Regions from separate parts of the Comamonas sp. 17RB genome, predicted to be linked through region 2. Evidence: predicted binding sites of a transcription regulator. Region 2 holds the regulator's gene; each other region holds the start of a gene.
What was found. Region 2 encodes LexA, which represses DNA repair genes until DNA is damaged. Its sites were predicted from a motif close to ACTGTATNNNNATACAGT; they were not measured.
Positions count from the first base shown of each region.

Region 1 (9,950 bases), on a different contig from region 2:
TGCCTTCTTTGCAGTTGCCATGGTTGCTTGTCCTTGTTGAGGAAGTGTGGTTCTCTTCGCCACGCTGCGGTCTTGCAGCAAGGCATCAGCAAATCCTACTGGGAAAATTTGCCCATTCCAAGCTGACTGGCCCCTTTTTTTGCCTCGAATTGTTGTGCAACGTCACTTTTGACGGGTTTCCGGCACTGGCGGCGTGCCTGAATGGGTGTTCGGGACGCCACGGCAACCAGAAAACGGGGGCGCCTGCACGAGCTGGCGGAGGCCATTTCCAGGGGGAATGGCAGCGCTGGCGGCCCAGGCAGAGGTGTCTGACGGACATCTGTGGAAGACTGTGGCCTGTGTTGTCGGGAGCCTGTCAGCGACTGCCGGGATGATGGGAAGACCCTTTCCGGTGGCTTGCACCTGCTGCCTGCGATCTGCCGTCGGCTGTCGGCTGTCGTTTGCTGGCTTGCGTGCGGTCGCATGCTGCCCCTCTGTCAGGGGCCTCGGTGCTAACGCTGGGATCCGCTATCACGGGCGGCCCTGCAGGGTGATGACTATTGTTTTGGAGCTTTTTCATGCGCACTGCCTCTGCCCACGGTCCCCAGGTTGCCACTTGCGATCTGTGCGATGTGTACAAGAATGACGAATCCGGCCAGTTTCGGGTGCTGCCGCCGGTCTTCCCCAGCTTTGGCGGGGTGGAGTCCTTTGCCGGCCCAGCCTTCACGGTGAAGTGCTTTGAAGACAACAGCCTGGTCAAGGCGGCGGTCGATTCCCCGGGTCAGGGCCGGGTGCTGGTGGTGGATGGCGGCGGCTCGGTACGCCGCGCGCTGGTGGGCGGCAATCTGGCCGCCGCCGCCGCCCGCAACGGCTGGGCGGGCGTGGTGGTGTATGGCGCCGTGCGCGATGTGGCTGAGTTGCGTGCCGCCGCCGTGGGTATACGCGCGCTGGCGCTGATGCCGCTGCCCACGGAAAAGCGCAACGAAGGCCAGTCCGGTGTGGCCGTGCAACTGGCCGGGGTGACGGTGCGTCCCGGGGACTGGGTGTATGCCGATGCCGATGGCGTGGTAGTGGCCGACCGGGCGATTCACCCCGGAGCCTGAGCGTTCCGTCGCGGCGGCGTCCTGCGGGGCGCATTGGCGGTTGCTGGCGCCGCCAGCAGGGGCGCCGACGAGGTATCTGGGGGCGCCAGAATGGCAGATATTGCCCCCGGCGCCTCAGACTGCGCGGTGTGCCACCCGCTGCAGCGGCAGCGACAAGGTCGCGACCAACCCCGGTGCGCCCGGAGCCAGGTGCAACTGGCCGTCAGCGCTTTCGGCGATGCGCTGCACGATGGTCAGGCCCAGGCCGCTGCCCTGGGTGGCCGATGTCTTGCGCCAGAAGCGCTGCAGGGCCTGGGCGCATTCCTCGGCGCTCAATCCAGGGCCATGGTCCCGCACCTGGATCTGCAAGGTGGCGGTGGCCGTGCTGGCACAGGCCTCCATCCCTGTCGTACCCACCGTTCCGTGGCTTGTTGTGCCATGGGCCGGGTCGGGCCCTTCCTCAACGCCATCGGTATCGCCAGCTGTACCCGTGCCGGCAGGCAGCAGGCTCAGTTGCAGGGTGATGGGTTGCTCGCCCAGGTGGTGGCGCAGGGCGTTGTCCACCAGGTTGGTGACGGCGCAGGTCAGCAGGGCGGGGGCCAGCGGCAGCTCCCAGTCGTGCAACGCGCCGGGTTCCAGGTCGGTCTGCAGCCTGGGCGTGGGGGTGTCGCCCTTGTTGGCGCGTTGCAGCGATTGGCGGCAGGCCAGTTCCAGGGCCTCGGCGATGGCAGTACCCTGTGTGCTGGGGGCCGTGCCGGTGCTGGCGCTTTCCACGCGGGCCAGTTGCAGCAGCTGTTCCAGTGTGGCGTGCATGTGGTCAATGCCTTCGCTTGCCTGCTTCAGGGCCTGGCTGGCGGGGTTGCCGATGGCGCTCGGGGTGGCAGGGCCGGGGCCAGTGTGGCGTTCCAGCACCAGCTGGGCCACCTGCACATGGGTTTTGATGGCGGTCAGCGGGGTGCGCAGCTCGTGGGCGGCGTCGGCCGTCCAGCGGCGCTCGTGCTCGATGGCGCGGTTCATGCGGCCCAGCAATTGGTTCAGGCTGCCCACTAGCGGGGCCAGCTCGGCCGTGTCCTGGCCGGTCTGCACGGGCGAAGGGTCCTGGGGTGGGCGGTGCTGCAGTTCTTCCCCCAGGCGGCGCAGCGGCTCCAGACCCAGGGTGCAGATCCACCAGGTCAGCAGCACCACGCCGGCCAGGGCCAGCACAAAGGGCACCACCAGAGTATAGACAAAGGATTGCACCAGCTGTTCGCGCACGTCCAGCCGGTCGGCGGTGGCAATGCGGATGCCGTTTTCCTCCAGCACATAGGTGCGCCAGGATTTGCCGCCTTTTTCAATGCGGCCAAAGCCGGAGCGGGTGAGCGGGGTGAAGTCGGGACTGTTGCTGGTCTTGGCCAGCGGCAGGATGTCCACCTCGCTGCGCACCAGGCTGACCTCGCAGGCCACGCCGTCGCGGGCAATCACCGACAGCAGCGCGTTGTTGGCCGGGGTGATGGCATCCACCTGCGCCGGCTGGAACTGGTGGACGATGCCGGCCACCATGCGGGCGCTGGCGATCAGCCGGTCGTCCAGCATGGTGCGCAGCTCACGCTGCATGGTGGGAAACATCCAGGCCGCCACGCTGCCCCACAGCACGCACAGCGTTAGGCTCAGCCCCAGCACCAGGCGCAGGCGCAGGCTGGTGGGGGCCGGGGAGCGGCGCAACAGTTTCATGCCGGATCCTCAGAGACCGGGCTGGCAGTAGCGCGCGCCCAGCCGAAAGCCGATGCCGCGCACTGTGTCGATGATGTCGCTGCCCAGTTTCTTGCGCAGATGGTGCACATGCACATTCACCGTGTTGCTGCCCACATCCAGGTCAAAGCCGTACAGGCTGTCGTGCAGCTGGGCCAGGTTCAACACCCGGCCCCGGGATTGCAGCAGCGCCGCCAGCAGCGCCCATTCGCGGCGGGACAGCTCCACCAGTTGACCGTTGCGCCAGACCTCTCCGGTGCCGGTGTTGACCTGGCAGTCGCCCAGCGCCATCAGATCGGTGGCACGGCCGCCGGCGCGGCGCAGCAGGGCGTGCAGGCGCAGCACCAGCTCCTGCAGGTCGAAGGGCTTGGTCAGGTAGTCGTCGGTGCCGGTCTGAAAGCCGGCCACCTTGTCTTCGATGGTGCCGCGCGCCGTCAGTATCAGCACCGGCAGCTGCAGGCCGGCGGCGCGCCAGCTGCGCAGCAGGGCCAGGCCGTCACCGTCGGGCAGGCCCAGGTCCAGCACACAGGCGTCGAAATGGCCGGCGGTCAGATGGCGGTCGGCCAGGGCCAGACTGGGGGCAATGTCGCAGGCAAAGCCGTGCAGCTCCAGCCCGGCCTTGATGCCGCTGGCCACCAGGCTGTTGTCTTCCACGATCAGTATGTGCATGCCGCTGCCTCTGCGCGCCCGCGCGCGAAAAAATCACTGATTCTAGAAATGCAGGGTTATCGCAGTATTAAAGGCAGGATGCCGAGGCGAATCAAAGGGGGCGAGCGGCCGGCACGGTGGCGCCCTTGCTGCTACACCCAGCAGCAATTGCAGACGGCGGCAGCCCTTGTCATCTTCCAAACTGTCCGCATGTGAGGGACGGGTTGCGTGGCATGGTGCTGCGGGACCGTCTGCCGTCGAGAGAAAGGTCTGCCATGTGGAAGCTGGGTCGTCTGCTGTCGGTGTTTCGCAAGGAGCTGCGGCTCGCCTGGGCGGTGCTGCGGGATCCGCGTGCGCCCAAGGCGGCCAAGCTGGCCACGGTGCTGGCAGCGTTGTACGTGGTCAGCCCGGTGGATTTTGTGTCGGACTTCATCCCCGTGCTTGGTTGGCTGGATGACGGTGTGATCGCCTATCTGCTGCTGCAACTGGCTTTCAAGTTTCTGCCGCCCGAGCTGCTGGCCACGCTGCGGGCCCGGGTGGGGCAGCGCAGCCCCGGCAAGGCCACGCCCTGAGGCCAGGCGGCGCGTGCCTGCGCCCCCGGTGTTCCAGACGTTGTCGACGTGATCAGCCCACGGCGCGCGCCAGGATGGCTTTGGTCTGCCGCGCCAGTGGTGCCTGGTACTGCAGTGTCAGATCGGGGCCGGGTTGGTTCCGTCCGGGCAGGGGGGCCGTGGCCGGCGCACCCGGCAGAGCCCCCAGTTGAAACAGCGCAGGCCGGTCCAGCTGCTCTGCCCAGGCACTGTAGGTGCGCCGCGCCGTGGCGTGCAGCAGCGCCAGGTGCTGGGGGAGCTGGGCCAGAATCTGCGGTGCCCGCTGCACGGCGGGGCCGGGGGCGTGGCGCAGTTCGTCCTGGCCTTCGCTGCACCAGGCGCGCACGCTGTCCTCCGTGACTTCCAGGTGGCCCTGAAACGCCCAGTGGCGGCCGTGCACAAAGCCCTTGTTCAGGCAGAACGCGCCGTACATGCTGCGCGAGGCGCCCTGGGGCAGCTCGAAGGTGTCGTAATGCCAGTTGAACAGCGTGATCCGGGGCGGCAGCTGCATCAGGTCCTGCGCCTGGCGCGTGACCCATACGTTGCTCCAGCCGATGTTGGGGCAGGGGTTGCGCCACACCCGCGCACCCATGGCGCGGGCCAGCATCTGTGCGCCAAAGCAGTGGCCCAGCACGGGCACATCGTGCGCCAGCGCGTTCTGCAGCAGGCAGCGCTCCTGTTCGATCCAGCGCAGCTGCTCGTTGGCACAGTGGTTGCTGCCCAGCACCACCACCCCGCGGTAATCCTGCGCCCGCACCGGCGCACGGCCTTCCTGGCAGGGGCTGATCAGTTCACAGGCAATGCCTTGCTGCTGCAAATGTTCCCAAAGCACCCCGGGGCCTTGCGCGGCTTCGTGCTGGAGGATGGCGACAGGTTTCATACATCAAAGGGCTGGATGCTCCAGCCTGTGGTGGCGATGGCTGAAATCTAGGCACTCGGGCATCAAGCCCGTGTGGGGATTGCGCAGTCGGCCATCAAGATGGCGTCAAGTTGGCGCGGCCAGGCACAGGGGCAGCAGGCCTTGCGCCACGCCCGTCTTGCCCATGGCCCTGGCGGCACGGTAGGCATTGGCCGGGCAGAGTGGAGGAGTCTGTATAAAAATACAGGTCTCAACCCGTTTCCGCCACTTTCTGCCATTTCCTTCCATCTCCCGCCCGTGACTGCGCCGCAGCCTGCTGCCTTCCCGCCCCATCGCCTGTATTACCTGCACAACTTTCAGCGTGCGCTGAACTGGTTGGGGCAGCGCTATGGCGACCTGCTGGGTGAAGAGGAGGCCGGCTTTCTGGCCGGGTTTGCCCTGCTGCCGGAGCCCGCGCAGGCCCTGCTGGTGCGCATGGTGATGCGTAAGGGGCCGTGGTTTCGGGCCAGCAAGCTGGTGTATGCGGAAATCGGCGACAGTGCCCAGGCGGCCATGCCGCTGCTGCAGATGGGCTGGCTCAGCACGTCTGCGCCCATGGCGCTGGGTGAACTGTTTGGTCTGCACACCAAGTCCGAGCTGCTGGACATCCTGCAAGGCGCCGGGTTGGCGGCCACGCTGCGCAAGGCCGATATGCTGGCCGCGCTGGACGGGCAGACTGACCCGCAGCCCTATGCCGCCTGGCATCCCCAGGCCACGGAACCTGTCTGGCGCGTGATGGTGGGTGAGGTGTGCGAGCGGCTGCGGCTGATGTTCTTTGGCAACCTCCACCAGGACTGGTCGGAGTTTGTGCTGGCCGATCTGGGCATCTTCCGCTATGAAGCCGTGGCGCTGGATGCTGCGTCGCGCGCTTTTCAGAGCCGTGCCGATGTGGACTTCTACCTGGCCATTTCCACCAGCCGCCAGGCACTGGATGCCGGGGGCGATGCCGGGGCGCTGCTGCATTCGCTTGGGCCGCTTGAAAGCCCCCACCGCTGGTTGAACCAGCGCCGCGCCAAGCTGCTGCTGCGTCTGGGCCAGGCATGCGAGCGGGCGCAGGACTGGGAAAACGCTGCCCGGGCCTACACCGCCAGTGCCTACCCCGGCGCCCGCCACCGGCATATCCGCGTGCTGGAACGCATGCAGTGCTTCGGGCAGGCCCTGGACCTGGCGGCACAGGCCCAGGCAGAGCCTGAAAGTGAAGAGGAATCCCAGCGCGTGGCCCGCATGCTGCCGCGCTTGCGCCGCAACGCGGGCCTGGGCGGCGCACCCCGCCAGGCTGCGTTGGCTCCGGCCGTGGCTGCGCTGTGCAGCGAGGTCGTGCTGGCGCCGCCAGCCCAGCCGGTGGCCGTGGAGTACGCATTGCGCGACCACTGGCACCGTGCCGAGGCACCGGTGTTCTATGTGGAGAACGCGCTCATCAACTCGCTGTTCGGCCTGCTGTGCTGGCCGGCGATTTTTGCACCGCTGCCGGGGGCGTTCTTTCACCCCTTCCAAAGCGGACCGGCCGATCTGGGGGCCCCCGACTTTGTGGCGCGCCGCCTGCCCCTGTTCGATGCCTGTCTGGCCGAGCTGCAGGATGGCCGTTACCGCAGCACCATCCGCAGTCGTTTTGCCGACAAGGCGGGCACGCAGTCGCCCTTTGTCTTTTGGGGCGCGCTGAGCGACGCGCTGCTGGAGTTGGCGCTGGATTGCATTCCCGCCGCCCACCTGCAACGGCTGTTTGACCGCCTGCTGCGGGATGTGAAGGTCAACCGCACCGGCTTTCCCGATCTGGTGCGTTTCTGGCCTGGCCGCGAAGAGGGCGCAGGCCGCTACGAACTGGTGGAAGTCAAGGCGCCGGGCGACAAGCTGCAGGACAACCAGATCCGCTGGCTGGACTATTGCGCGGCCCATGGCATTCCCACGCGCGTCTGCCATGTGCAGTGGCAGGGGACTGGCGAAGGCACATGAGCGACGCCGCTGCCCCGCTGACGGTGGCCGTGCGAGCGCTGTGCGAGTTCACGGCCCGCACGGGTGATCTGGACCTGCGCTTCACACCGGCGCCCAGCGCGCTTGAAGGCATGGAGGGCCATGCGGTGGTGCAGCAACGCCGACAGGCCCAACCAGACAGCAGATATGAAGCCGAGGTCGCGCTCAGTGGCCAGTTTGAAGACCTGCAGGTGCGCGGCCGGGCCGACGGCTTTGATGCGGCGGCGCAGCAACTGGAGGAAATCAAGACCTACCGCGGCTCGCTGGACGCGGTGCGCCCCCACCACCGCGCATTGCACTGGGCCCAGGCCAAGGTCTATGGCCATTTGCTGTGCCAGGCACGCGGACTGGCACGGTTGAACGTGGCGCTGGTGTATGTGCACATGCCGTCCCTGCAGGAAACGGTGCTGGTGCAGGACTGCAGTGCCGACGAGTTGCAGCAGTTTTTTGCCATGCACTGCCGCCGCTATCTGGACTGGGCGCGCAGCGAAGCAGCGCACCGCCAGCAGCGCCATGCGGCGCTGGCGGCAGCGGCCTTTCCCATGGCGGCGTTTCGCACCGGGCAGCGGCAACTGGCGGTGGCGGTCTACCGCACGGCCCGCAGTGCCAGTGCAGGCCGGTGCCTGATGGCCCAGGCCCCCACCGGCATTGGCAAGACGCTGGGCACCATCTTTCCCATGCTCAAGGCCATGGCGGGGCAGGGTGCCACCGCGGCCTCGGCTGCAGAGACCACGCCCCCTGGCTCCGCCGCCCATGGCGCAGCCGGCGCGTCCAGCAATGACACCGGGTTGGACAAGCTGTTTTTCCTGACCGCCAAAGGCACGGGCCATGGCCTGGCATTGCATGCGCTGGAGCACATGCAGACGGCATTGAACCAGGGTCAGCACGAACGCCTGCGGGTGCTGCAAATGCGCGCACGCGATGCCAGTTGCGAGCACCCGGACAAAGCCTGCCACGGGGAGTCCTGTCCGCTGGCGCAGGGCTTTTTTGACCGGCTGCCGGCGGCGCGGGCTGAGGCCGTGGCCCTGTCTGCATCGGCGGAGCCGGTGCTCTGGGATGGTGCCACTGTGCGCCAGGTGGCGCTGCAGCATGGCATCTGCCCCTATTACCTGTCGCAAGAGCTGGCGCGCTGGGCAGATGTGGTGGTGGCCGACTACCACTACTTCTACGACAGCGCCGCCATGCTGTATGCCTTGGCGCAGCAGCAGGGCTGGCGTGTAGGCGTGCTGGTGGACGAGGCCCACAACCTGCTGGAGCGCGCCCGCAGCATGTACACCGCACCGCTGTCGCAGTTTGATCTGGCGGCCGCCCGCCGCTCGACCACTTCAGCCACGGGGGCCGTCAAGAAAGCGCTGGATGCGCTGCAGCGCCAGTGGAATGCGCTGAACAAGGCGCAAGCTGGCCTGCCGCAGCAGGCGCCGGATTCCGACGCCGATGGGGCGCCAAGGTCGCAGAGCCTGCCGCTGTTTGCCCAGGGGGCCCCGCAGGCCGTGTCCGGCCCCCGTGACCACCGCCACACCTCCAGCCACACGGCCTACCAGAGCTATGCCGCCATCCCCCCGGCCTTGCTGGCGGCCGTGCAGCGTGCCATCGGGGCGATTGCCGATGTGCAGGCCGACCAGGCTTTGCCTGCTGGCGACCCGGTGCTGACGCTGTACTGGGCCTTGCTGCATTTTCAAGCCCTGGCTGAACAGTTTGGTCCACATGCGCTGTTCGATGTGCAGCTGGCGCCGCCGCTGCCGGCTCGCGGCGGGCAGCCACGCACACCGGCTTCCACGCTGTGCATACGCAATGTCATCCCCGCACCGCACCTGGCTGCGCGCCATGCTGCGGCCCAGGCCACGGTGCTGTTTTCCGGCACGCTCAGTCCGCCGCAGTTCTACCGTGATCTGCTGGGGCTGCCTGCCGATACCGCCTGGCTGGAGGTGGAGGCGCCGTTTGCCGCCCACCAGCTGCAGGTGCGCATTGCCCGCCACATCTCCACACGCTGGCGTGACCGGGAGGCATCGCTGGCGCCCCTGGCCGACCTGATCGCCCGGCAGTACGCCGATCAACCCGGCAACTACCTGTGCTTTGTCAGCAGCTTCGACTACCTGCAGCGGGTGGTTGCCAGCCTGCAGCGCCTGCACCCGCAACTGCCGTTGTGGCTACAGGAGCGCAGCATGGACGAAGCCGGGCGTGCTGCCTTTCTGAAGCGTTTTGTCGAAGGCGGACAGGGCGTGGGGTTGGCCGTGCTGGGCGGCGCCTTTGCCGAAGGGGTGGACCTGCCCGGCACCCGCCTGATTGGTGCTTTTGTCGCCACGCTGGGGCTGCCCCAGGTCAACCCCGTCAATGAGGCCATGCAGCGCGCCATGGATGCCGCCATGGGTGCCGGGCGGGGCCATGACTACACCTACCTTTATCCCGGCTTGCGCAAGGTGGTGCAAGCCGCTGGCCGCGTGATCCGTACCGAGCAGGACCGGGGCGTGGTGGTGCTGGTGGATGACCGCTTCCAGCGCGCCGAGGTCAGGGCCTTGCTGCCGTCATGGTGGCGGGTGGAGTGAGTCACAGGAACTGCGACCTTGGGCAGGCAGTTCTGGGATAGAGCCGACGCCCTTGCGCCGTTGCAAGGCATATTTGTTGGCGCGGCGGTTCCCCGGCACGATCTAGCTGGCTAATTTTTAGGCGAATCCGGCATCACTGTGCGCTTGGATTCGGGATCCTGGGGAATGTCTGGTTCGGTGTCTGGCGAGAATGGCGGATGGGGCGGATCATCGCCATCCTTCTCCTGCTCGGGGTATGGCTTGCCAACAGGATCCATTTCTTCGTCCTCGGGAAATGAAGGCTTGCGTGTGCTTGGTGTGGCCATACCTCACTCCTGGTTGTGTTTCCCGGACTTCGGTGCATGCACAGAAGGAGAGCTTCCCTTGGGCACAGATTGGGGACCGGTATTGGGCTTGCGGTGTTGCTCGGCGATGATGGTCGGTTCGGCCGCTACACCTTCTCCGGGCGCGCGCTTCGGCGAACGATGCTGGCTGGCATCGGTGCTGCTGGTTTTCGTTGACATATTTGCCTCCT
Region 1 covers NZ_JASHHY010000004.1:347,635-357,584, reverse strand. The annotation lists gene QM470_RS09935 (SWIB/MDM2 domain-containing protein) at 1-21, opposite strand, end outside; gene rraA (ribonuclease E activity regulator RraA) at 558-1,082, shown strand; gene QM470_RS09925 (ATP-binding protein) at 1,197-2,771, opposite strand; gene QM470_RS09920 (response regulator) at 2,781-3,458, opposite strand; gene QM470_RS09915 (YkvA family protein) at 3,713-4,009, shown strand; gene QM470_RS09910 (type 1 glutamine amidotransferase) at 4,062-4,907, opposite strand; gene QM470_RS09905 (VRR-NUC domain-containing protein) at 5,184-6,875, shown strand; gene QM470_RS09900 (ATP-dependent DNA helicase) at 6,872-9,436, shown strand; gene QM470_RS09895 (hypothetical protein) at 9,547-9,741, opposite strand; gene QM470_RS09890 (hypothetical protein) at 9,745-9,939, opposite strand.
Region 1: QM470_RS09905 (VRR-NUC domain-containing protein) is a predicted target of LexA. The motif match lies at 5,117-5,134, and genes of this name have one in related genera.

Region 2 (9,950 bases):
GGTGCTGCCCCAATCCGCTCCCGAGGATGTGGGCGACGAGCCCCTGCTGCTGGCCCGCAGCACCGGCGTGCCGGTGTTCGTGGCCCCACAGCGCCTGGACGCCGCCCGCGCGCTGCGCACGGCCCATCCGGAGGTGGACATCCTGGTGTGCGACGACGGTCTGCAGCACACGGCGCTGGCCCGGGATGTGGAAATCTGCGTCTTCCACGATGGCGGTATCGGCAATGGCTGGCAATTGCCGGCCGGGCCGCTACGCGAGCCCTGGCCCCGCCCCGTGGATGCGGTACTGCACACCGGCCCGGCGCCGGAGCACACCCCGACCAGCCAGCCGGTGTTCGCCATGCAACGCCAGCTCGCACCCTACGCTCTGCACTCCGACGGCCGCCATGTGCCGCTGGCACAGTTGTCGGACCGCCCGCTGTACGCCCTGGCTGCCGTGGCCCGGCCGGAACGCTTCTTTGCCATGCTGCAAGACCAGGGTTTGCAGCTGGCACAGGCCCAGGCCCTGCCCGATCACTACAATTTTGAGAGCTGGCAGCGGCCGGCGGATGCAGACGCGCTGCTGATCTGCACCGAAAAAGACGCCGTCAAGCTGTGGCCGCTGCAGCCCGACGCACTGGCAGTGCCGCTGGAGCTGGACATTCCACAGGCTTTTTTTGACCTGCTGGACCAGCGCCTGGCCACCGCCCGCCTATCATCGGCAGCTGTCAACAGCCCCCGGCCCGCCACGCCCTGAGCCCTTGCGACGCCTGGCAACGCACAGCGCCTGCCTCTTTTACCGAATAACGAAAGCACACGCCATGGATCCCAAACTGCTTGAACTGCTGGTCTGCCCCGTCACCAAGGGCCCGCTGCGCTACGACGCCGAGCGCAAGGAGCTGGTCTCGCGCAGCGCCCGCCTGGCCTACCCGGTGCGTGACGGCATTCCCGTCCTGCTGGAAAACGAAGCCCGTACGCTGAGCGACGAAGAACTGGAAGCCTGAATTTCCCTGGAAAGCCTTGTCGCCATGTCTTCTGCTGCTCCGTTCACCGTCCTGATCCCCGCGCGCCTGGCCTCCAGCCGCCTGCCCAACAAGCCGCTGGCCGACATCGCCGGCCTGCCCATGGTGGTGCGCGTGGCGCGCCAGGTTGCGCAAAGCGGTGCCACCCGCGTCGTGGTGGCGGGTGACAGTCCCGCCATCCTGCAGGCCTGCGCCGAACACGGTGTGCAGGCGGTGCTCACGCGCGAAGACCACCCCAGCGGCAGCGACCGTCTGGCCGAGGCCTGCACCGCGCTGGGCCTGGATGGCGACGACATCGTGGTCAACGTGCAAGGCGATGAGCCCCTGATCGATCCGGCATTGGTCGGCGCCGTGGCCCGTCTGTTGCAGGACCGCCCGCAGGCCAGCATGTCCACCGCAGCCCACCCCATCGAGACTCTGGTGGACTACCAGAACCCCAATGTGGTGAAAGTGGTGTGCAATGCCGTGGGTCTGGCGCACTACTTCAGTCGCGCTCCCATTCCCCACCACCGTGACCAGAATGGCACCGCCTGGTGGCAGGCCGTGCAGACCGGTGTCAGCGCAGGTTATGGCCCACTGCGCCACATTGGAATTTACGCATACCGGGCAGGGTTTTTGCGCCAGTTTCCGCAGCTCACACCCGCACCGACCGAGCAGGTGGAAGCGCTGGAACAGCTTCGCGCGCTGTGGCACGGCCACCAGATCGCCGTGCATGTGACACAGCATGCGCCCGGCGCTGGCGTGGATACGCCCGAAGACCTGGAGCGCGTGCGCGCGCTGCTGACCGGTCGCTGAACTGTCACAAAGCGCAAAATGAGAGCGGTTTATGCTCACGTTTCCATGATTTGCATGCAAAAGCCTCTTCAAGTCCTGTAAACATAAGCATGCCAAGCTCTCATTTTTGCTTTTCCCGACAAAAGTCTTCTACAAGATCGCAAGTCACTCTTGCACAAGACCCGTACACAGCCCGGCACCAGCGTGCTGGCGGCACACCGTGCACCGCCTCGGTGCTGGCAGGCACATGGCGTGCCGTCAAGCGGTGCAGGCCCCAGCGCCGTGTAAGCGCCTGTCAGGTGCACGCGTGCTATCCTTGCCCGCGAAAAAACATATGCCGGTCCGCCATCCACCCAGCTTGACGCTGGGTTTCTTGTGTCGGACCGCTGCCACGCTTTCATACATCCCGAGGAATTCCATGAAACTGATCTTGTTGGGCGCACCTGGCGCCGGCAAAGGCACGCAAGCCACTTTCATCTGCCAGAAATACGGCATTCCACAGATCTCCACCGGCGACATGCTGCGCGCCGCTGTCAAGGCCGGCACCCCCCTGGGCCTGGAGGCTAAGGCCGTGATGGACGCAGGCCAACTGGTCAGCGACGACCTGATCATCAATCTGGTCAAGGAACGCATCGCCCAGGCCGACTGTGCCAACGGTTTCCTGTTTGACGGCTTCCCCCGCACCATCCCCCAGGCCGACGCCATGAAGGCCGCCGGCGTGAAGCTGGACTACGTGCTGGAAATCGACGTACCGTTCGACGCCATCATCGAGCGCATGAGCGGCCGTCGCAGCCATCCCGCTTCGGGCCGCACCTACCACGTCAAGTTCAACCCGCCCAAGGTCGAAGGCAAGGACGACGTGACTGGCGAACCCCTGGTGCAGCGCGAGGATGACAAGGAAGAAACCGTCAAGAAGCGCCTGGATGTGTACAGCAACCAGACCCGCCCTCTGGTGGACTACTACAGCAACTGGGCCAAGGCCGACGCCGCTGCAGCCCCCAAGTACCGCGCCATCAGCGGCACGGGCACCGTGGAAGAGATTACCGCCCGCGCCCTGGCCGCCCTGGCTTCCTGATCGGATCAGAGCCCTTGCGGCAGTGACAGGCTCTGGCCTGCACTGCTGCCCCATAAAAAAAGGCTGGTGACAACACCAGCCTTTTTTTATGGGGCGCGCAAAGGCTGAATGCCTCAACTCCGGACGCACCTGCCTTGCGCCAAGGCGCCTCACAGCATGCTGTCGACCCGCCGGTCCTGTGCACGCCCCGCGTAAAAGCGCATCTTCTCGGCATACATGGCCTGGTCGGCCCGGTGTACCACCGCTTCCATGCTGGCACCTTCCCGTCCGCAGGCATGGCCCATGGCCAGATGGATGGTCTGCCCGGGATAGAACTGGTTGTTCAGCTCCAGCAGCGACAGAATGCGCTCCTGCATGGCCTGGGCACCGCGTTCATCGGTACCGGGCAACAGCACCATGAATTCATCACCGCCGATGCGCGCCGCGCATGCCGGCGCATCCACCGCCTTGGTCAGCACCTCGCCAATGCGGCGCAGCATGGCATCGCCCGCCGCATGGCCGTGGTCGTCGTTCACGCCCTTGAGACCGTTCATGTCGATGGCAATCACCGACAGCGGCCATGGCCCCTTGCGCGACAGCCGGTTGAGCTCTTCCGTATAGAAGGCGCGGTTGCGCAACTGGGTCAGCACATCGTGCTTACCCAGGTATTCCAGGTAGGACTCGGCCTTTTTGCGGGCCGTGATGTCCACCAGCGACAACAGCACCAGATCCCAGTTCCGGACATGGCTGTTCATGATGGCGAACTCCATGTGGATGTGCAGCACATCGCCGGTCAGCGAATAGTTCACCACCTCGCGCTGCTGCACCAGTTTGCCGTCCCACAGATCCTGCAGCTGCTCGGCAAAGGAATCGTACATCTCGCCCCGGAACACCTGGGACAGGTTGTGTAGCAGATTGGCCTTGCTGCTGGCGCCGAACATCTCCAGTGTCTGCTGGTTGACGTCGATCACGCGGATTTCCTGCATGCAGCGGGTGACGAACTCAGGGTGCACCTTCAAGAACGTGCGGAAGTCGCGGATGCCGCGCTCGCGCACCTCGTCCAGCAGTTGCTTGACCGCGCTGAAGTCTTCCACCCACAGCGAGACCGGGGAGTGGGCAAACAAATCCCGCGCGTACTGTTCGCTGGCCTGCAGACGCTGCGTGCTCATCACCTCGGCGGTGATGTCCTCCAGCGACACCAGTACACGGCTCCAGCTGTCTTCATAGCCGGGCAGCACGCGAAAACGCACCTGAATATCCATGCGCCGGCCATCCAGTGCGTAGTTCACCGAGCGGTTGGCAAAGCTCAGCTGCCCGTCCCACAGGGCCAGCAGCTCGGCGACGATGCTGTCGTGCATATCGCCGCGAAACACCTCATCCAGGCGGTTCTGCAGCGTGGCCTGGTCAGGGGCCTTGAAAAGCTCCAGCGTGTACTGGTTGACGCGCAGCACCTGGAAGCACTGGCTGCATTGCTGCACGCGCCGGGGGTCTTCGCGGAAAAACTGCTGCAAATCGGTGACGCCTGCGGCGCGCCATTGCGCGAACAACTGCTTGAGCCCGCTGTAATCCTCCATCCACAGGGATATGGGGGCGAGGTCAAACATGTCCTCAAAATCCAGGCCGCTCGCGAGAGAATTGGTCACCACTAACACCTCCGTGCGCGATTATTGCTTACCGCGCTGGGTGCACATTCCTCTTCTCTACCGGTTGTAAGTTTTTGTGAGGATTTCGTGCGCGCCACGCGACAACCCCGTACAGCCAGCGCTGTGCAGACCCCGGGTTGGCGAGGTTTTCCAGCGGACCTCGACCGCAACACGCTATCGCCTGCCCTCCTGCTGGTTGGGCTAGCAGGCCTGCACGTATCCACGCCGCGCAACAAGCCCGTCCCCTACCCTACGGCGGCGTGGCCTGCCGCACCGGCCCGGATTTCGGGCTAGCGGTCCGTGCGCGGCCAGCCCATCAATTCCAGCATCAGGCTGGTGCGCGCCTTCACGGCAGGCAAGGCGCTAACGCGGCTGTCATCGGCATCTTCGGCCTGCACAATGCGCCCGCGCTCGCAACGCGTGCTGCGGCGCACCGCCAGGCCCCGGCTTTGAGCCACCTCGAGTGCGGCATCCAGCGCCTGGTGGGTGGTGCCGTTGCCCGTGCCGGCCACCACCAGCCCGCGCACGCCAGCGCTGCACAGCGTCTGGACCACCGCCTGCATCACCGGACCGCTGCAGCCTGCATGGCTCACCAGGATTTCCACCTGGGGCCATTCGGCAGGCGGGCGCAGCGCACCTACCGGCGGAATCTTCGGCGCGGACAGAGCCGCCCCGTCCACGGCGCCTGCCCAGCGCACCCGTCCCTCTTCCACCCAGCCCTGCGGGCCGCTGTCACCGCCGTCAAAGGCATCCACACGGTAGGGGTGCACCTTGCGCACCTGGCGGGCGCTGAACACCATCCCGGCCATCACAGCCAGCACGCCACGCCCGGCCGCATGGGTATCGGCCGCGCAAATCACCGCATCCCGCAGATTGCCCGGCCCATCGGCCGAAATGGCGCTGGCCGGACGCATGGCACAGGTCAGCACCATGGGTTTGGCTGGCTGCAGCACGCACTGCAAGAACCAGGCGGTTTCTTCCAGCGTATCAGTGCCGTGGGTGATGACAATGCCCCCCACATCGGCACGCTCCAGCAACTGGCTGCAGCGCACTGCCAGCGCATGCCAGGTGCTGTGGTCCATGTCCTTGCTGTCCAACTGAGCCACTTGTTCGGCCTGTAGTGGCGCTTTTGCAACGCGTTCCAGATCGGGCACCGCCTGCAGCAACTGCTCCACACCCAGCTGCGCCGGGCGGTAGCCCACATGGGCCCCCGCAGAGTCCGCGACCCCGGCAATCGTGCCGCCGGTCCCCAGAATGACGATGGTTTTGCCACTTTCCACTTGCAGTCCTTTGCAAACTGGTCAAAAATACAGGTACTGGATGAACACACAGTATTCATCCCCACCGATCAAGGAATGCCCATGGACCACCCCAAGCTCACCCCCCGGCAGCAGCAGATTCTGGATCTGATCCAGTCTGCTATCAGCCGCACTGGCGCGCCCCCAACCCGGGCCGAGATCGCCAGCACCTTGGGCTTCAAGTCGGCCAATGCCTCGGAGGAACACCTCAAGGCCCTGGCCCGCAAGGGCGTGATCGAGCTGGTCAGCGGCACCTCGCGCGGCATCCGCCTGTGCGTGGACACCGTGCGCAGCATCAACGCAGCCCGCGGCAACGTCTTTGCGCTGCCCCTGACCGCCATGCAGCCGCTGCTGCTGCCGCTGGTGGGCCGTGTCGCTGCAGGCTCGCCCATTCTGGCCCAAGAACACATTGACCAGACCTATTCGGTGGAAGCCAGCATGTTCGCCCACAAGCCCGACTACCTGCTGAAGGTGCGCGGCATGTCCATGCGCGATGCCGGCATCCTGGACGGCGACCTGCTGGCCGTGCAGTCCACCCATGAGGCCCGCAACGGCCAGATCGTCGTGGCCCGCCTGGGGGATGACGTCACCGTCAAGCGCCTGCGCCGCACCGGCTCCCAGATCGAGCTGCTGCCCGAAAACCCCGACTATCCCATCATCCAGGTCAATCCCGAGGAGCCCTTCGCCATCGAAGGGCTGGCCGTGGGCCTCATCCGCAACTCGGCGCACATGTAGCGCACGGCCTTTCTACCGGGCCTCCCTGGGCGCGTTCAGCGTGCCCCCCAGGCCCTTGACCGCAGAAGCGCTGTCCAGCCGCTTCCGCCACCACCACGGTTCTGTACCGCGGCCTGCGTGGACGTGCAGAGACCGTTTTGCCCAGAATTTGTCTCTCCAATCAGGTGTGTGCAACCTGAGGGAGTAGGTTTGCCCGGAAAACTGCACGACAGAAAGCGAGCTCCCCCATGCGCCTGTTCACCACCTCCAGCACCCCGGTCGGCTTCACCCTCACTGCCCCCTTGTCCATGCCGATCCAGCGCCGCCCAGACCTGCGTGCCCACCATGCGGCTGCGTCTGCAGCCTCAACCGTAGCATCCGCCGCCAGTGCCAATGACTGCCGCTATTTCAGCGTGGCCATGGACGACAAGGTACGCGTCCTGCGCCGCGACGTGGGCGACCGCGCCCGTATGGTGCTCAGCGGCCGCATGGCCGATGTCTGCGCCGCCCTGGAACATATGAGCCGCGCCGAAACGGTATCCCTGGCAGGCTGACGCCATACCGCCCGGCGCCACCGTACGCGGCCCGTGTGCGACACCAGATCCTGCACATTGCGGATTGCAGCGTCCGGACTTGCCAGGTCTGCGCGCGAATGCGCAATCCAGGGGCGTCTGGCTATCCGGCTGACGCCCCATCCTGCGGCACATACACCACGGCAACCGGCTTCAGGCTCGCATGCACGCCATCCTCCCCTGGCCGCACTGCCCTGTTCTCGTCTGCCAAAGCAGGCAGTAGAGGGCCTGCACAAATACCGCACTGCTGCACGCAGGGGGCACAATGGCGGCATGAGCCAGATTTCTGCCCACATCGCCGACCTGCGCAAGAGCTACGAGCGCGCAGAACTCAATGAAGACGCGTCCAAGGCGGATCCCCTGGCGCAGTTCGACCAGTGGCTGCAGGAAGCCGTGAGCGCGCAGGTGGCCGAACCCAATGCCATGACCGTGGCCACGGTTGGCAATGATCTGCGTCCCAGCACACGCATCGTGCTCATCAAGGGCTATGACGCACGCGGCATCGTCTGGTACACCAATTACGACAGCCGCAAAGGCAACGAACTGGCGGGCAACCCGTTTGCGGCATTGCAGTTCCACTGGGTGGAGCTGGAGCGCGTGGTGCGCATCGAAGGCCGGGTGGAGCGCGTGAGCGACGAGGAAAGCGACACCTACTTCCACAGCCGCCCGCTGGACTCCCGCATTGGCGCCTGGGCCAGCCCCCAAAGCCAGGTCATTTCCAGCCGCAGCGTGCTGGTGACCAACGCCGCCAAATATGGCGCCCAGTTCCTGCTCAAGCCCCCGCGCCCTCCGCACTGGGGCGGCTTCCGTCTGGTACCCGACCGCTGGGAATTCTGGCAGGGCCGCAAAAGCCGCTTGCACGACCGGTTGCGCTACCGCACCGAAAGCGGGCCAGACGACAGCCAGGTTTGGGTACGTGAACGACTTGCGCCCTGAATAGCGCTTTTTTACCGAAAACCGCTCAAGTCCCCGCCGCGGATGCCGATACAGCACATATCGGTGTACGCGCCAAGTCTAGGCGGTGCACCCAAGCCCCGGCGCTCGCGCAGCCGGGGCTTTTTTCTATGTCCAGAACGCGGCCCTCAGGCTGTAGCGCATAGGCACCGCGGGACACTGCCAGAAAGCCCGCAGCGACCAAGGCCATGGGAACCAACGTGCCCGCTATATATGCCCCGCTATGTTGCGGCCTCACCAACGGCACCGCAGTCACCTAGGCCCAGCGCTGCAATACCGTCAGTACCACCGGCAGCGTGACCAGGGCCAGCGCGGTGGACACCGCAATGCTGGCCGTGACTTCGTCTTCCCCCACTTCATAGCGCTGAGTGAATAGAAACACGTTGGCGCCCACCGGCAAGGCCGCAGCCAGCGCCATGGCGGCCATCGCCGGGCCGCGCAGGCCCAGCAACCAGGCACAGCCCAGGAAAACGGCGGGGTGCACCACGGTCTTCACCACGGCAATGCGCAGCGCAGCACCCAGGTTGCCGCGCACCCGACCATAGGCCAGCGTCACCCCCACCAGCAGCAACGACATGGGGCCCAGCGCCTGCCCCATCAACTGCAGCGGCGTGTCCACCACCTCGGGCACGGGCAAACCGGTCTGGGCGTAGAGCACCCCGGCAATGATGGGTAGCGGAATCGGGTGCAGGATGCTGTTCTTCACCGCCTGGGCAATCGTGCGGCCCATGCCGCGCGCGTCCGCTTGGCCTGCCCGACTGGCCTGGCGCGCGGCGGCCAATTCGAAAATGATGGTGCCACTGGTCAGCAGCACCAGGGCGTGCACGGAAATCAGGGTGAACAGCGTGACAAGGCCCTGCTCGCCGTAGGCCAGGCTCATCAGCGGAATACCGATCATCACCGTGTTGCTGAAGGTATTGGCCAGCGCCCGCGCTGCGCCCAGCGTGGTGAAGCCCTGCACCAGCATGGTCACGGCGAACACCAGGGCCACGGCCAGAAAGTACACCCCGATGGGGGCAAAGTCCAGGTCCGTCAGCTTCACCTGCATCATGGTGCGAAACAGCAGTGCCGGCGTCAGCACATAGAACACCAGATTCGACAGATCCCGTACGGCGGCGTGGCGCACCCACTGCAGCTTGGCCAAGCAGATGCCCAGGCCAATCATCAAAATCACAGGCAACAGGGCAGAGAAAGCGGGAGAGTTCACCAAAGATTCCTGAAAAACAACGCAGCAGCACCCTGCCAAAGACCGCTAGGACCTGCACAGCACCTTCACCGCATCTGCACAAAGCGTGCCGGCGCACCGGTCCGCAAAACCGCCGCGTTGCGGCATCGCACGGTGCGTGCTTGGGTCGCGGCCCGCATGATAGGCCACGGCAGCCACCTGCCAAGGCAGGATGCTTCGGGATCTGCAACATTCGCGGGACCCAGGGGTCCACGACATCCCCTGACAGCCATAGCGACTTTGGCGCCCTTGCTGCCAAATTGCGCATCATTCCTATTTATAATCATTGTTGATTTTTGTCACCAACCCTCTTTCTGCCGTGCCGCCGCCTGCCCTGCTGACCACAGCGGCCTGAACGCAGCCTCTCCCCCTTCTCTTTCATGTCCTCTCCCCAATCCCCCCGCACGGCCGGTGTGCGCTGTGCCGTGGCCGCTGCGGCCGCACTGGCCTGCCTGCCTGCCGCCGTCTACGCCCAATCCGCCGAACCTGTGGTGTCCACGCTGGACTCGGTCACCGTCACCGGCAACTGGCTGGACAACCCCAACCAGGAAAAGGTGCTGGAGCATGCCGGCGCCCGCACCATCGTCGACCAGCAACGCATCGAGGAAAGCGGCTCCGCCAGCGTGCGTGATGTGTTGCGCCTCGTGCCCGGCGTACAGGTGCAGGACAGCAACGGCACGGGGGGCAGCGACGTCTCGCTGAACATCGGCGTGCG
Region 2 covers NZ_JASHHY010000001.1:88,470-98,419, forward strand. The annotation lists gene lpxK (tetraacyldisaccharide 4'-kinase) at 1-736, shown strand, start outside; gene QM470_RS00395 (Trm112 family protein) at 801-983, shown strand; gene kdsB (3-deoxy-manno-octulosonate cytidylyltransferase) at 1,008-1,796, shown strand; gene adk (adenylate kinase) at 2,194-2,850, shown strand; gene QM470_RS00410 (diguanylate cyclase domain-containing protein) at 3,000-4,433, opposite strand; gene QM470_RS00415 (asparaginase) at 4,763-5,752, opposite strand; gene lexA (transcriptional repressor LexA) at 5,834-6,505, shown strand; gene QM470_RS00425 (hypothetical protein) at 6,733-7,038, shown strand; gene pdxH (pyridoxamine 5'-phosphate oxidase) at 7,330-7,992, shown strand; gene QM470_RS00435 (AEC family transporter) at 8,267-9,217, opposite strand; gene QM470_RS00440 (TonB-dependent receptor family protein) at 9,616-9,950, shown strand, end outside.

Region 3 (9,950 bases), on a different contig from region 2:
GACACCAACCAGCTGGAGCTGCGCGTGTTTGCCAACGAGCAATACCGCCAGGCCGTGCTGATTGCCCGACTGGACAACCTGGGCAAGGGCGCCAGCGGCGCGGCCGTGCAGAACCTGCAGCTGATGCTGGGTCTGTAAGCCGGCGCTTCTCCTTCCATAGCATGCCGCGCACGCCCACAGGGCGTGCGGCGCGCCGGGCCAGGGCTCAGCCCCTGGTTCCGCCCCTGGTGCTCCCAGGGGGCATGGACCCTGCCGCGTGCCATGGCGTGCCGCGGCGGTTTATCCTAGGGTTTTCCCTTTTCGGATTTCCGGTTTCCTGCCAGCGGCAGTCGGGTGCCGCGGCTGCGGCGTTGCGGGTGCGCGGGTGGCAGCTTTTCAAAGGTTTCCCCAGATGACTCGCAAAGCACCCGGCACGGCCGGACCCGAAGGTTCGGGCGACCTGCAGCGCAACCTCACCAACCGCCACATCCAGCTGATTGCCATTGGCGGCGCCATCGGTACCGGCCTGTTCATGGGCTCGGGCAAGACCATCAGCCTGGCCGGCCCGTCCATCGTCTTTGTCTACGCCATCATCGGCGTGATGCTGTTCTTTGTGATGCGGGCCATGGGCGAGCTGCTGCTGTCCAACCTGCAGTACCGCTCCTTCATCGATTTCTCGGCCGATCTGCTGGGCCCCTGGGCCGGCTTCTTCACCGGCTGGACCTACTGGTTCTGCTGGATCGTCACCGGTATTGCCGACGTGATCGCCATCTCGGCCTATGCGCAGTTCTGGTGGCCCGATCTGCCGCAGTGGGCGCCGGCCATCGCCTGTGTGGCCGTGCTGCTGGGCCTGAACCTGCTGACGGTGAAGCTGTTCGGCGAGATCGAGTTCTGGTTCGCCATGATCAAGATCGTCGCCATCGTGGCGCTGGTGGGCACGGGCCTGTACATGGTGGCCAGCGGTTTCACCTCGCCCGCCGGGCGCGGCGCCAGCCTGGCCAATCTGTGGAACGACGGCGGCATGTTCCCGCACGGGGCCCTGGGCTTCTTCGCGGGCTTCCAGATCGCCGTGTTTGCCTTTGTGGGCATCGAGCTGGTGGGCACCACGGCCGCCGAAGCCAAAGACCCCGAACGCACGCTGCCGCGCGCCATCAACTCCATCCCCGTGCGCATCATCGTGTTCTATGTGCTGGCGCTGATCGCCATCATGGCCGTCACCCCCTGGCGCGATGTGGTGCCGGGCAAGAGCCCGTTCGTGGAGCTGTTCGTGCTGGCCGGCCTGCCTGCGGCGGCCGGCATCATCAACTTCGTGGTGCTGACCTCGGCCGCGTCGTCGGCCAACAGCGGCGTGTTTTCCACCAGCCGCATGCTGTACGGTCTGGCGCTCAAGGGCGATGCACCCCAATCCTTCCACCGCCTGTCGCGCGGCGGCGTGCCGGCCCGGGGCCTGCTGTTCTCCTGCATCTGCCTGCTGGGCGGTGCCTTCCTGATGTGGGTGGTGCCGAATCTGGTCGAGGCCTTCACCCTGGTGACCACGGTGTCGGCGATTCTGTTCATGTTCGTCTGGTCGCTGATCCTGCTGTCGTACATCGTCTACCGTCGCCAGCGGGCGGCCCTGCATGCCGCCTCCCGCTACAAGATGCCCGGTGGCGTGGCCATGTGCGTGGCCTGCCTGGCCTTCTTCTCCGGCATCCTGGTGCTGCTGACGCTGGAAGCCGACACCCGCCAGGCGCTGATTGCCACACCCGCGTGGTTTGTGCTGCTGGGCGTGGCCTACTTGTTCCTGCGCAAGCGCCAGCTGGCCGCTGCCGCGTCCGAGCCGGCCACCCCGCTGGCTGCCAAGACGCAGTCCTGAGCGGCTCCGTGTGCGCTTCCCATCCAGGCCCTTGCGAGGGCCTTTTTTGCGCCGCTTCCTTCCTGCGGCCATGCACAATGCCCGGCGCACGGCTGGCGCAGCACGGCGGGAACGGTTGGTGCTGTCCGGTTGCGCAGCGGCTGTGAACGCACGCAGCACGGTGTTCCGGCGTGTGCTGCCCGCTTGCCCCTTTGTCATCCCTCGTTTCTTCGCCGCATGTCCTCTCCTGCTTCCCCTGTTTCGCACGATGCCGCCAGCGTGCGCCGTGCCACCCTGATCGGCCTGGTGGCCGTGCTGTGCTGGAGCAGCACCGTGGGTCTGATCCGTTCGGTGTCCGAGGCGCTGGGCGCGCTGGGCGGGGCGGCCATGCTCTACAGCGTCAGCGCCGCACTGCTGTTGGCGGTGCAGGGCGTGCCGCGCGTGGCGCAGCTGCGCAGCGTCTCCAAGGTGTATCTGCTGGGCTGCGGCCTGCTGTTCGTGCTCTACGAGATCTGCCTGTCCGTGGCCATCGGCCTGGCGCAGGACCGTGCCCAGTCCATGGAGCTGGGCATGATCAACTACCTCTGGCCCAGCCTGACCATCGTGCTGGCCGTGCTGTGCCGCCAGCAGGGCGCGCGCTGGTGGCTGTGGCCGGGCGTGGCGCTGTGCATCTGGGGTCTGGTGCGGGTGCTGAGCGGGGATGGGGCGGGCAGCGACCTGCCCTGGTGGCAGGAACTGCTGGCCCATATGCGCAGCAACCCGCTGGCCTATGCGCTGGCGTTCGCGGCCGCCGCCCTGTGGCCGGTGTATTCGGTGCTGTCACGCATCCACGGCGGTGGGTTCAACGGCGTGGGCCTGTTCGTGCTGCTGACGGCCGTGGTGCTGTGGGGGCAGTGGCTGGCGGTGGACACCGTGCCCCTGCGCTGGTCCTGGGGCGTGGCGCTGGAGGTGCTGGCGATCGGCGCGTCCACGGCCGTGGGCTACAGCTGCTGGGAGCATGGCATCCAGCGCGGCAATCTGGCGGTGATGGCGGCGGGCTCGTATTTCGCCCCGGTGCTGTCGGCGCTGTGGGCCAGTCTGTGGCTGTCGGTGCAGCCGGGCTGGCCGTTCTGGCAGGGCGTGCTGCTGGTGACCGTGGGTTCGCTGGTCTGCTGGGGCGCCACGCGCGTGCGCTGACGCCGCCTTCCGGCGCGCCGCCGCGCTGGTGATAATTCCTCCATCTGCAACCTGGGCCGGAGGCTTATGGAAGGGGAAGCGATTTTTCGCGCGCTGCTGGCCGCCCTGGGCGTGGGCCTGCTGGTGGGGGTGGTCCGCGAGCGCATGCATGCCGGCCCTGCGCTGATGGCGGGCACGCGCACCCATGCCCTGGTGGGGCTGCTGGGCTGTGTGGCCTGGATGTTGGGCAGCGGCGTGTTCATTGCCGCCCTGCTGGCCGTGGCCGGGCTGACGGCGCTGGCCTATGGGTTCACTGCCCGCGAGGACCCGGGGCTGACGGGCGAGATCGCCTTGCTGCTGACCGCGCTGCTGGGCGGGCTGGCCGCCCGGGACCCTGCGCTGGCTGCCGCCCTGGGGGTGTTGATGGCCATATTGCTGCAGGCCAAGGTGCCGATGCAAAAGCTCAGCCGCGAGTGGATCAGCGAAAAAGAGCTGCAGGACGCGCTGATGCTGGGGGCCGCGGCCCTGGTGGTCATGCCGCTGCTCTCCCGCAGTCCCGTCGATCCCTGGGGGGCGGTGAGTCCCCTGATGGTGTGGCGCATTGTGGTGCTGGTCATGGCGGTGGGCATGCTCGGCCATGTGGCACAGCGCCTGTTCGGCGCGCGCTGGGGCCTGTCGATTGCGGGTTTCTTTGCCGGTTTTGCCTCGTCCACCGCTGCGGTCTCCGGCATGGGCCAGCGTGCGCGGGCCGAGCCGGCCCACACCAGTGCCTGTGCTGCGGCGGCGCTGCTGGCAAACCTGGCGTCCCTGCTGCTGTTCGTGGCCGTGGTGGGCGCCGTGTCACCGGCCCTGCTGCAGACGGCTGCGGGGAGTCTGGTGGGGGCGGTGCTGGCCTTGCTGGGGGTGGTGGCGTTGCTGTGGCGGCGCACACAAGGTGCGCAGACCCCGGCCGCGGCGCCGACCGGCCGGGCCTTCCAGCTGTCGCAGGCGCTGTGGATTGCGGCGCTGATTGCCGGGGTGTCGCTGCTGGCGGCCTGGCTGGGCGCGCGCTACGGCAGCGCCGGGGTGCTGGCTACGACCATGCTGGTGGCGCTGGCCGAGGTGCATGCCGCCGCCGCCGGCGTGGCCCAGATGGCGGCCAATGGGGTGGTGCCGCTGGAGGTGGCGCACTGGGGGGTGCTGGGTGTGCTGGCCAGCAGCAGCCTGGCCAAAAGCGCGCTGGCCTTTGCCAGCGGGGGCGCCCGCTACGGCGTCCTGGTCACGGGCGGTTTGCTGGCCCTGGTGGCCGGCGGGGTCCTGGGCCAGCTGTGGTAAGGTGGGAGCAGCGGCCCTGCACAGGGCCGCTGCGGCATCAGCTGTGCTCGGATTCGGGAGGCTGGCCTTTGACCACCTTGCTCACCACCTCGCCGCCAAAGCCCCGACTGGCCAGGAAGCGCATCTGCTTCATGCGTTCCTGTGGGGTGGCGGGCGGCTGGCCGAACTTCTGCTGCCACACGGCCCAGGCGCGGGCGTGTTCGGTGGCGCGCAGCTGTGCAGTGGCCGCACGCACGGTGTCATCGTCCAGGCCCTTGTTGCGCAGTTCCTGCACCACGCGGGCCGTGCCCAGCTTCTTGCTGCGGGTGTAGACCACGGACTGGGCCACTCGCTCGGGGTTGATGAAGTTCTTGGCCTCCAGCGCATCCAGCACGGCGGCCAGATCCTCGCCTTCTTCCACATGGGCGGCCAGCTTGCGCTCCAGCTCCAGCCGCGAATGCTCGCGCTGAGCCAGCAGCCGCAGCGCGCGGCCGGTGAGGGAGAGTTTGGCAAAGCCCATGCGGTGCACGCTCCAGAAACAAAAAAGGCGCAGGGAACCCTGCGCAAAGATGGCAAACCTGTGTGTGGTGGCGGAGGGCTGTGCCCATGGGCCTGTGCGCCGCAGGCCGCTGGCGGGCGCTGCCCTGGCCGGGCGGCTGTCCCCCTGGCACAGCGTGGCCAGGGAACAGCTGCTGGAGGGCTTTAGCCGATCACGCCGTCTTCGTCCACCGTGGCGTTCTTGTCGCCTTTCTTGCCCTTGGCGGGCTTGGCGGCGTCTTCGCCGGCGGCCACGGGCAGCAGGGCAATGCCCAGGCTGTCGCGCACCTTGTTCTCGATTTCCACGGCCAGTGCGGGGTTCTCGCGCAGGAATTCACGCGAGTTGTCGCGGCCCTGGCCGATCTTCTCGCCGTTGTAGGCATACCAGGCGCCGGACTTTTCCAGGATCTTGGCGTTCACGCCCATGTCCAGGATCTCGCCTTCGCGGCTGATGCCTTCGCCGAACAGGATGTCGAACTCGGCGGTCTTGAACGGAGGCGAGACCTTGTTCTTGACGACCTTGACCTTGGTTTCGTTGCCGATGGCTTCGTCACCCTTCTTGATGGTGCCGGTGCGGCGGATGTCCAGGCGCACCGAGGCGTAGAACTTCAGCGCGTTGCCGCCGGTGGTGGTTTCGGGCGAGCCGAACATCACACCGATCTTCATGCGGATCTGGTTGATGAAGATGACCATGCAGTTGGTCTTCTTGATGGTGGCGGTCAACTTGCGCAGTGCCTGACTCATCAGGCGGGCCTGCAGGCCGGGCAGCTGGTCGCCCATTTCGCCTTCGATTTCGGCCTTGGGGGTCAGCGCGGCCACCGAGTCGACCACGATCAGGTCCACGGCGCCGGAGCGAACCAGGCTGTCGCAGATTTCCAGGGCCTGTTCGCCGGTGTCGGGCTGGCTGATCAGCACTTCGCTCAGGTTCACACCCAGCTTCTGGGCGTAGCTGGTGTCCAGCGCATGTTCGGCGTCGATGAAGGCGCAGGTGCCGCCTTGCTTCTGCATTTCGGCGATGACCTGCAGCGTCAGCGTGGTCTTGCCCGAGGATTCCGGGCCGTAGATCTCGATCACGCGGCCACGGGGCAGGCCGCCCACGCCCAGGGCGATGTCCAGGCCCAGGGAGCCGGTGGACACCACCTGGATGTCCTGGGCCGCTTCACCTTCGCCCAGCTTCATGATGGTGCCCTTACCGAACTGCTTTTCGATCTGGGCGAGGGCGGCTGCAAGTGCCTTGGCTTTTTCGCTGTTGGCGTCGGCGGACTTGGCGGCAATGGCGTTCATGAAAACTCTCCTTGGAAGGGTTTGGCGGGATGGGGGTGCAGCCACTGGAATGAATAACAGGCTGGATGCTTGAACAGTAGTTTAGGGGCGCTGTTCAGTCAATTCCACCAATATTTAGTCAGTTTGCCTGACTAAATTACCATGGGGTCATGAGCGAACTTCCCCACGCCATTCCCCCCAGCGATGCCTGGCGCCAGACCCACCTGGGCCGGCTGCTGGGCCATGCCATGCGCCAGTTCGATGCCCGCGTGCTGCAGCTGATGGCGCGCGATGTGGCCGTGCCGCTGGCCTTGTCCAATCTGGCGGCGCGCGACCAGGTGAGTGCGGCGCACATCCACATCACCCGCCACCTGTCGCTGGCGGGCGACCGCATCACCGACCTGGCCGAGCGCGCGGGCATGAGCAAGCAGGCCATGGCCGATCTGGTGGACCAGTGCGTGGCCTGGGGTCTGGTCACGCGGGAGTCCGATCCGCACGACCGGCGCGCGCGGCGCGTGTGTTTCACGCCCACCGGGCTGGACTGGCTGCAGGCCTTCCATGACGCCGTGGCCCAGGCCGAGGCGGAGTTTGTGGAATCGGTGGGCCAGGACGTGGCCACCGTGGTCCAGATCGGCTTGGAGGCCTACGCGGGCGACAGCGGCACGCTGGCCTGAGTGCCTGCGGGCAGGCGCGCGGGACGACGGGGTACCGTCTGTCGGCGCCAGCGACCGGGGACTGCCGGATGCACGCGGAAATGACTTGCATCAAGACCGGCGTGAATGTCAGCTTCCGTACAGGTGAACCGGGTGTTTTCCCGGGGGAAGTCCGCTGGTGTGGGGGATGGGCGGCTCCTAGAATGGATCGGCTGGCCGACAGGCTGGTGCGGCGCCTTCACAGTGCCATCCGAAGCATCAAGACATAAACGACCGCGGCCCGACTGCGGCGCCTTCAGGAGACCCCCATGCGCATACTCATCGCCGAAGATGATCAGGTGCTGGCCGATGGATTGCTGCGCAGCCTGCGCGGCGCTGGTGCCGTGGTGGACCATGTGTCCAGTGGCAGCGAGGCCGATGCCGCGCTGATGACCAACGACCAGTTCGACCTGCTGATCCTGGACCTGGGCCTGCCCAAGATGCATGGGCTGGAAGTGCTCAAGAAGATGCGCAGCCGGGGCGATGCGCTGCCGGTGCTGATCCTCACCGCCGCCGACAGCGTGGAGGAGCGCGTGCAGGGGCTGGATTTCGGTGCCGACGACTACATGGCCAAGCCCTTCAGCCTGCAGGAGCTGGAAGCCCGCGTGCGCGCGCTGACGCGCCGGGGCATGGGCGGCACCAGCAGCACCGTCAAGCACGGTCCGCTGGTGTACGACCAGGCCGGGCGCGTGGCCACCATCGACGGCAAGATGGTGGAACTGTCCGCCCGCGAGCTGGGCCTGCTGGAAGTGCTGCTGCAGCGTGCAGGCCGTTTGGTCAGCAAGGACCAGCTGGTGGAGCGTCTGTGCGAGTGGGGCGAAGAGGTCAGCAACAATGCCATCGAGGTCTACATCCACCGCCTGCGCAAGAAGATCGAGCGCGGTCCCATCCGCATCGCCACCGTGCGCGGTCTGGGCTATTGTCTGGAGAAGATCAACCACTGAGCGGCTGCGCGCCCGGTGCGCGCGGCATGTCCTGCGCCACGGTGTCCGCCGTGGCGTTTGTGTTCCGGGCCACTTTTTTCTGGCCCCTGGCCTGAACCTGCACCTTGAACATCTTCCAGCGTGAGCAGCGGTCCCTGTTTGGCGAGATCCTCGACTGGATGCTCACGCCGCTGCTGCTGCTGTGGCCGGTGTCGCTGGCGTTGACCTGGCTGGTGGCGCAGGAGCTGGCCAACAAGCCGTTCGACCGTGCGCTGGAGTACAACGCCCAGGCGCTGGCGCAGCTGCTGGTGGTCAGTGATGGGCAGCTGCAGTTCTACATGCCGCGCCCCGCCAGCGAGCTGCTGCGCGCCGACGATTCCGACATGGTGTACTACCAGGTGCTGGGCGTCAAAGGCGTGCTGCTGTCGGGCGAGCGCGAGTTCCCCATGCCGCCGGAAACCGGCGGTGGCTTCGAAGCCAGCATCGGCCAGGTGCAGCTGCGCGATGACGATCTGCGCGGCGTGGACATCCGCGTGGCCTCGATCTGGGTGCGCGTGCCGCTGGACCAGGAGGTGCTGGCCCTGGTGCAGGTGGCGGAAACACGGGAAAAGCGCAGCGTGCTGGCGGCGGAAATCATCAAGGGCGTGATGCTGCCGCAGTTCGTCATCCTGCCGCTGTCGGTGCTGCTGGTGTGGCTGGCGCTGGCGCGCGGCATCAAGCCGCTGCACCGGCTGGAAGAGCGCATCCGCGCGCGCAAGCCCGACGACCTGTCGCCGCTGAACCACAAGGCCGTGCCCATGGAGGTGGCGCCGCTGGTGGATGCGGTGAACGATCTGCTGCGGCGGCTGAACGACTCCATTGCCACGCAGAAACGCTTTCTGGCGGACGCGGCTCACCAGCTCAAGACCCCGCTGGCCGGCTTGCGCATGCAGGCCGATCTGGCCCAGCGCCCGGGGACCAGCACCGAAGACCTGAAACGCTCGCTGCAGCAGATCGGGCGCAGCTCCATCCGCGCCACGCACACCGTCAACCAGCTGCTGTCGCTGGCCCGGGCCGAAGGCGCCAGCACGGCGCTGCAGCGCACCCCCTGCGACATGGCCGAGCTGGTGATCGAGGTGGTACAGGACTGCCTGCCCCGTGCCATGGACAAGCACATCGACCTGGGCTACGACGGCGCCGAACCCGGCACCATGGCGCTGCAGGTCTGGGGCAATGCCACGCTGCTGCAGGAGCTGGTGCGCAACCTGGTGGACAACGCCATCAACTACACCCCGTCCAGCAATGCCCAGCCCGGTCTGGTGACGGTGCGCGTGCTGCCCGATCCGTTCGGCCGCGTGGTGGTGCTGCAGGTGGAGGACACCGGTCCCGGCGTGCCCGAGGCCGAGCGCGATCTGGTGTTCCAGCCCTTCTACCGTGCGCTGGGCACCGAAGCCGATGGCTCCGGCCTGGGGCTGCCCATCGTGCTGGAGATTGCCCGCCAGCATGGCGCCCAGGTGGCGCTGGAAGATGTGCACCCGGGCCAGCCCATGCCCGGGGCCCGCTTCACGGTGCGCTTTCCGGCCCAGGTGGCGGAATAGGCGCGGTGCCGAAGCGTGCGGCCGGCGGCACCGTGGCCTGCCGACCGCCCGGTGCGTCTTATTCCAGGTCGTTGGACGCCAGGGCCGGGCGGCGGGGAGATGCGGTCAGGCTGGCCTCGGCTTCGGCCGCCGCTTCGGCCCTGGTCAGCAGCCAGTCGCGGAACTGCTGCAGCGGGGTCAGGTTGGCGCGCGTCTCGGGGTAGCACAGCCAGTAGCCCTGGTCGCTGAGCACGCTGTGCTGCGGCAGGGGCTCGCTCACCAGGCCGGCGTTGATTTCGTCCTGCACCAGGCAGCGGGGCACCAGGGCCACGCCCATGCCGGCCTGCACGGCGCGGATGATGGTCTGGAACTGGTCAAACTGTGGGCCGCTGAGCGGGTCCATGTCGTCCACGCCATAGGTCTCGCTCCAGCGCGACCAGGCCTGGGGCACGGTCACATGGCGCAGCCGCGTGCAGTGCGCCACGTCGGCCGGGGTGCGGATGCTCTGCTCCGGGTTGCGCGGGGCGATCAGCACCACTTCGCGCCCCGTCAGGTAGTGGGCGCGGGTATTGGGCCAGTGGCCGTCGCCAAACAGGATGGCGCAGTCCAGCGTGGGGCTGCCAAAGTCATAGCCTTGCACATAGGGCACGAAATGCAGCGTCACCTGCGGGTGGCGGGTCTGGAAATCAGGAAGCTTTGGAATGAGCCACTTGGCGCC
Region 3 covers NZ_JASHHY010000010.1:77,157-87,106, reverse strand. The annotation lists gene argC (N-acetyl-gamma-glutamyl-phosphate reductase) at 1-138, shown strand, start outside; gene cycA (D-serine/D-alanine/glycine transporter) at 392-1,834, shown strand; gene yddG (aromatic amino acid DMT transporter YddG) at 2,051-2,989, shown strand; gene QM470_RS18010 (MgtC/SapB family protein) at 3,056-4,282, shown strand; gene recX (recombination regulator RecX) at 4,320-4,781, opposite strand; gene recA (recombinase RecA) at 4,964-6,082, opposite strand; gene QM470_RS17995 (MarR family winged helix-turn-helix transcriptional regulator) at 6,232-6,735, shown strand; gene QM470_RS17990 (response regulator) at 7,023-7,697, shown strand; gene QM470_RS17985 (sensor histidine kinase) at 7,802-9,253, shown strand; gene QM470_RS17980 (LysR substrate-binding domain-containing protein) at 9,312-9,950, opposite strand, start outside.
Region 3: recA (recombinase RecA) is a predicted target of LexA. The motif match lies at 6,143-6,160, and genes of this name have one in related genera.